2 regions of the Tissierella carlieri genome follow, and region 2 is predicted to be linked to the other one. Evidence: riboswitches for the same ligand, from Rfam matches in the RefSeq annotation. Region 2 holds a riboswitch; the other holds the start of a gene.
The links. A riboswitch is a leader RNA that binds a small molecule or an ion and turns the genes downstream of it on or off. The one in region 2 is predicted to bind FMN.

Region 1: another riboswitch for FMN. It lies ahead of ribD (bifunctional diaminohydroxyphosphoribosylaminopyrimidine deaminase/5-amino-6-(5-phosphoribosylamino)uracil reductase RibD); the one in region 2 lies ahead of KQI38_RS02110 (ECF transporter S component).

The regions. Positions count from the first base shown of each region.
Region 1 is NZ_JAHLOH010000031.1:52,087-55,510, forward strand. Features, by position in the region: gene KQI38_RS09515 (riboflavin synthase) at 2-655, opposite strand; gene ribD (bifunctional diaminohydroxyphosphoribosylaminopyrimidine deaminase/5-amino-6-(5-phosphoribosylamino)uracil reductase RibD) at 662-1,750, opposite strand; FMN riboswitch at 1,940-2,057, opposite strand; gene KQI38_RS09525 (DUF1648 domain-containing protein) at 2,335-3,424, opposite strand, start outside.
Region 2 is NZ_JAHLOH010000013.1:133,957-137,380, forward strand. Features, by position in the region: gene lpdA (dihydrolipoyl dehydrogenase) at 1-616, opposite strand, end outside; gene KQI38_RS02100 (carboxymuconolactone decarboxylase family protein) at 637-990, opposite strand; gene KQI38_RS02105 (MarR family winged helix-turn-helix transcriptional regulator) at 1,068-1,499, opposite strand; FMN riboswitch at 1,627-1,746, shown strand; gene KQI38_RS02110 (ECF transporter S component) at 1,891-2,499, shown strand; gene KQI38_RS02115 (PadR family transcriptional regulator) at 2,677-3,009, shown strand; gene KQI38_RS02120 (hypothetical protein) at 3,009-3,424, shown strand, end outside.

The DNA.
Region 1 (3,424 bases), on a different contig from region 2:
CTTAAATGAATCCATTACTCTCTAGGAAATCCTCATTTACTCTGCTATTAACTACCTTATCTTGTTTCTGTAGACCCAATAATTTTTCAACATACTTACCTATAAGGTCACATTCTAGATTTACTTTGTCACCTCGTATTTTATCTAGGAGTGTTGTATTTATACTAGTATGTGGGATTATAGAAACCTTAAATACATATTCATCTACATATGCTACAGTTAAGCTAATTCCATCAATTGCAATAGAACCTTTTTCAATTATATATCTAAGTATGTCTGGTGAAGCCTTTATAGTAATCCAAGTAGCATTATCTTCTTTTTCTCTTGAGATTATTTCTCCTACTCCATCTATATGACCACTTACTAAATGTCCTCCTAGCCTTTTATCTAGGGCTAATGCTCTTTCCAAATTTACATAACTCCCTATTTTGAGAACCCCTAGATTACTTCTTCTTAGGGTCTCAACCATAACATCAGCCTCAAAGCTATTGTTGTTTATCTTTGTAACTGTTAAGCATACTCCATTGGTGCAAATACTATCTCCTATGAAAGTTTTGTCTAAAACCAAAGATCCGGAGATTGTAAGTGTGAATGATTTCTCTCCTCTTCTTATCCCTTGAACTTTACCTATTTCTTCTACTATTCCTGTAAACATTTTAAATCACCGCCTTATATAACCTTCTATCAATATATCTTCACCTATAGTTCTATAACTTACCCTATGAAGTTGAAATGCATTTATTAAGCACTCAACTCCACTACCGCCCACTGGTGTTTTTGATTTGTCTCCTCCGATTATCTTTGGAGCAATATAGACTTGGACCTTATCAACTATAGATTGTTCAAGAGCAGAAAAGTTAAGAGTAGAACCTCCCTCAAGAAATACACTATCAATATTTTCCATAGCTAGCTTTGACATAAGGTCTTGTAAATCCACCTTTCCTTCTAGACTTTCAGTAATTAATACCTTAACCCCTTTGTCTTCAATTTCAATTTTCTTTCTTATATCTGCCTGAGGCGTCGTAGCTATTATGGTTTCTGCTATATGCTGCTTACCTAAAACCTTAGAATCTATAGGTATCCTAAGACTACTGTCTACTATTATTCTTACAGGGTTATTACCATTTTCAATCCTACAAGTTAATTCTGGATTATCCATTATTACAGTATTCACGCCTACCATAATTCCTGCCACTTGATCCCTAAGGCGATGTACATTATTTCTCGACTCAGAACAGGTGATCCACTTTGACTCACCTATCTTAGTTGCAATCTTCCCATCTAAGGACATGGCTGTTTTCATTATGACAAAGGGCTTTCTTTCTACTATATATTTCATAAATATTTCGTTTAACTCTCTACATTCCTTTTCTAAGATTCCTGTTTTGACCTCTATACCTGCATCTATGAGTTTTTCAACTCCCCTACCTGAAACTAAAGGATTAGGATCAAGTGAACCAATAAAAACCCTATTGATTTTTTTATCAATTATTTTATCTACACATGGTGGGGTTTTTCCGTAATGAGAGCATGGTTCTAGTGTTACATAAAGAGTAGCTCCCTCTACATCTTCAGTTGCATTTTGGAAAGCCTTTACTTCTGCATGTGCTTCGCCATAGCACTCATGATATCCTTTACCTATTACTTTATTTTTTTTTACTATAATTGCACCTACCATAGGATTGGGATTGACCTTTCCTCTACCCTTTTCAGCTAATTCTAGTGCTAACTTCATGTATTTCTCGTGCATAAAACACCTCCTATTCATACTAACTGAAACAAATTTCTAATATAAAAGCCCTGATTACAAAAATCAGGGCTTTTATATTAGGAATAACTAATATTCTTAATATAATCTTAATAAAAATGGCTCTGAAATATATAATATTTCAGAGCCTAGTACACTAAAAATTGATAGTATTGATTTACTAAGATTCATATTGTTCTTCTTTCATCCAGACTTTACTGTCGGCTTCGGAGTTTCACCGAATCATGCCTATCTAAGGCTCGCGGGCTATACCGCCGGTAGGGAATTGCACCCTGCCCTGAAGAATTATTTAGTTTTCAAGGCCATTATATAAGATTTATTTTATTATGTCAACAAATAATTAAAGTGATGGTCCCCATCACTTTAATCTATTATGCAACTCTATTATTTTATTAGAATCTTTGTAATTTATTATGAAATACGCTTTTTTCGTCTTAATGATTATATATGGTGATTTGTTTTCATGAATTCTTGGTATAAGGAAATACTACTTAAAATATCTAATACCAATTCCTGCAAAACCAAACAATACAACTAATAGATGCAATATATACATATTACTCTCTCTATTCAACTAATAATAATATCACTATAATCATTACAAAAGGTAGAATCATAAAAAACATTCCAAAAGGTCTTCCTGCATTTACAGTCCATCCTATTCCTATTCTCTTTTCTACAAATATAGAGGAATCATCTGGATTATAATAAATTGTATTTCCCAATTTCCATAGCCTATCATCATCGATATCATATCCTTTGGAAGTGTTTTCCTCTTCTTTTAATTTTATCCTATCTCCACCTTGCCCCAATACTATGCTCAATGCTATAGACCCTATTATTATAATTCCATAGATTGTAAAACTGTAAATATTAAATAATTTCATATTTGAGAATATTCCTAATGTCATCATATTTAAAGCTGTAAATAAAATCTCTATTAAAGTTAGTGTAACAATAAAATAAATAGACCATGCCTTTCTGAATATAATATTCTTTTTTAAAGAAATTTCAGGATCATTAGGATTTATTTGCTGCTTTGATCTTATCATAAAATAATAGGACATATATACTATTATGGCCATCAACACTTGTGTAAGAGGCATTAATAATGCAGTAAACATAGATTTATTCATATATCCATCTACATTTCCATTAATGTCCCAATGAGTTGGAATCTTCTCTGGTAAAGATGGATACATAGTTAAAGATAATGCTGTACTTATTAATATTATAATTACTGAAACTAAAAACCATCTTTGAGGTACAGTACTGTCTTTCGCCCTATCTCTACTAAATTTAGTATCGATAACAACTACTTTACCTTTCAGCTTATCCCATTCTTTTTCTTTCTTTAGTTCTTTTGACTTTTTATTCCATCTTATATATATTAAAAAAAGTATTCCTATATAAAGAAACACAGATAATGTAAATATATGAATATTATCTATATAATATATTAAAAGAGAAATGATAACCAAAACAGGTATTCCAACAATAAGATTTTCCCTTTTAAATCCCTTAATAATGTTCTTAACCTCATCTGTTTCCATCTTTTCTTCTGGTATTTTCACTCCAAGAAGTATATTTTTTCTTGTTATTCTAGGCATTAATATTTGCATTATAAGCAATATCAATAATACAACTGAATTAAAT
Region 2 (3,424 bases):
TTTTTTCCAGTAAATGGCTAATTCCTTCTCCTAATTGAGTAATAACTTGATTTTTTCTGGAGATTACCTCATTAATGTCTAGACTATAATTTTCAACCTTGCAGCCATAGCTGTGAGATTCCTTAATATTTTTAAAGACATCTGCAGATTTTACCAAAGACTTTGTAGGTATACATCCTCTGTTTAGGCATGTTCCCCCTATGCTATCTTTTTCAACAAGGATTACATCTGCCCCTAATTGAGCCAGCCTAATAGCAGCCACATAACCACCGGGACCTGAACCTATTATAGCTACTTTAGCATCTAGCTTTTCTTCTTTAGGCTTTATTAAACCTTTAAAATAGTCAAAGGAAGGTTCTTCTTTCTTTTCAATCTGAACTTCTTCTCCATCTACTACTGCCAAAATATCTCCTAATTTTAGATTTGCTCCTAATTTTACTTTTATATCTTTAATAACTCCCTTTACATTCACATCTAAATCCATTGTTGTTTTATTTACTTCTATTGCAAGTAAAGGAGTATTTGGGTCTATGCTATCTCCAGGTTTTTTATAAATCTTAGTAACCTTACCCTTCTTAATTCCATTTAAGCCTTCAAACTTGACTTCGAGAATCATTTTACTTCCTCCCAATCCTATTATTTGAAATCGTTTTCAAATTCATCTATGCTGGCTTTAAGTAAGGTTGAAGAGTATGCCATAGAAGGACCTCCACCGAAAGCTACTGCCACCATAGCGGCCTCCATAATTTCCTCTCTAGTAGCACCGCTTTCTAATGCCTTATAAACATGGAAGGCTATACAGTATTCACAACGATTATAAGCACCAATTGCAACACTTATTAATTCCTTTGTTTTAGTATCAAGGGCGCCGTCTTCATAAGTAGTGCCTAATAAATTCATGAATGCACCTAAATGCTTTTCATTACTAATACCTACATCTTGTAAACCGTTAATAAACTCATTTAAATAATCTCTTGGACCTTTGGACATTTGAATTCCTCCTTATATTATACTTGCTATACTAATATTTAGTATAGCAAGTATAATATAAAAGGTCAACAAAGTTTTCACAGTTTTTGACCTATATTTAATAAGATTTTTTCTATTACCTTCAAAAATATTTGAATTTCCTCTTCTGAAATATCCATAGTGAAAGTATCTGCCATCTTTTGGCCTTCCGGTAATAGTTCCTCTCTATAATGTTTACCTTTATCTGTCAACGAAATGATAGTTATTCTTCTATCATTTTTATCCTTAGTTCTAAGAATATAATCTTCCTTTTCCATTCTATCTATTAATCTGGCAACTGTGGACTCCTTTATATCCATTAAATCTCCTAATTCCTTTTGATTGATTCCATCATATTTACCCAAATAATAAAGGGCTATCCATTGGACTCTGGTTATGCCTAATTTCATCAATCTATCATTGAATTCATCTGCCATTTTTTTAGCTGCCTTATTGGTAATAAAAGAAATACATGCATCTAAATCAAACAATATAAACACTCTCCTATCTATATATATTATAACCTATGATTAAGGTTTTGTGAAAGAGGGGAGTATTATATTTTGAGGATGATTAATACTTGACAATAGATATATGGAGATTTATAATTAAATTAAGATATATCTTCAGGGGGAGGTGTAAGTCCTCACCGGCGGTAAAGCCCGCGAGCCGATAAATTCGGTTGACTTGGTTAGATTCCAAGGCCGACAGTTACAGTCTGGATGGAAGAAGATGTAGTAGACTTAAATTATTTTGATTAGTCTATTTTTGGACCCCGGAGATTTTCTTCGGGATTTTTTTATGACCTAACACAGCGAGCAAATAGATTTGAGTTGCAAAACTGCGATAATCCCGAGAAAATAAAACTTTTGGAGGGATTTTATGTACACATTAAGTAAAGAGACATGGAATACTAAAACCATGGTAAAGATTTCTGTGCTTGGAGTAATTTCTTTTATTCTTATGTTTTTTGAAATTCCAATGCCATTTTTAGCGCCAACATTTATGAAGATTGACATTAGTGACTTACCATCTTTAATTGGTTCCTTTGCCATAGGACCTATGGCAGGAGTAATAATTCAACTTTTAAAGAATGTATTAAATGTTTTAATCGAAGGAAGCACGACTGGTGGAGTAGGAGAATTGGCTAATTTTGTAGTAGGTTCTGCATTTGCTTATACAGCAGGGTTTGTATATTATAAGAAGAAGACCTTTGGAAGAGCTGTAGTAGGGCTATTATTAGGAACTGTAATCATGACTATAGTTATTACCCTTGCAAACTACTTTATAATGTTTCCCCTATATGCAAAGCTAATGGGGCAGGATATACAAGTATTTGTAGATATGGGTACTGCAATAAACAAAAATATAACAGATTTAAAAACCATGATGCTAATTTCAGTAGTACCTTTTAATCTACTAAAAGGTGTTATGATAACAGCATTAACATTATTAATATATAAAAGAGTATCGCCTATACTTCATAAATAAAAAATTGATAGAGAACATTCTCTATCAATTTTTTTATTTAAACTTCTTATCAATGAATGCTAGGTTAGCAATTTTTTGAAGATAAGAGCACATTTCAAGTGAGGATTATATATATTGACATGTATTGGCAATAGGGTTACAATATATCTAACCTGATTAGGTATCGGAGGAGATAAATTGAGTTATTCAAGCGAGGTTTTGAGAGGAAATACAGAAACTATCATTTTAGCCATTCTTATGGAGAATGATTCATATGGTTATGAAATTATGAAAACTATTATAGAGCGCGGAAAAGGATTAATAGATATTAAAGATGCTACAGTTTATACTGCTTTCAAACGTATGGAAAAAGATAAATTAATTACAAGTTATTGGGGAAACGAAGAAAGCGGTGCAAGGCGAAAATATTATAGAATTACCCCCCAAGGTAGGGAAATATATATTCAGAAAGTCAATGAATGGAAGGAAATAACTATTATTATGAATAATTTGATTGGGAGTGGGCTATAATGGAGGAAAAATTAAAAAGATATATAAATAGGAAGTTTCTGCTATACCCTAAAACAAAGGAGATTCTGGAAGTTCGTGATGAGTTATACTCCATAATGCTAGATAAATATAATGATTGTTTAAATATGGGGATTACACAGGAAGAGTCTTATAAGAGGGCAACTGAAATGATGGTTGATTATAAGGAAGCAATTAGAGAAGTAGAAAAAGGTAGTTCTCTTGGAGCATTGAAAAAAACCCTTGTTAATATAGGCTCATTTACTACATTTTATTTCATTATACTGACATTTATATATTTTTTTGTAAGCGTGATTATTTTAAAATCTTTTAATAAAACATGGCTAATTGTTGTAGGGGGTTCTTTTATATATTTAGTATATTTTTCAATAAGCTTATATGAATATGCTAAATTGTT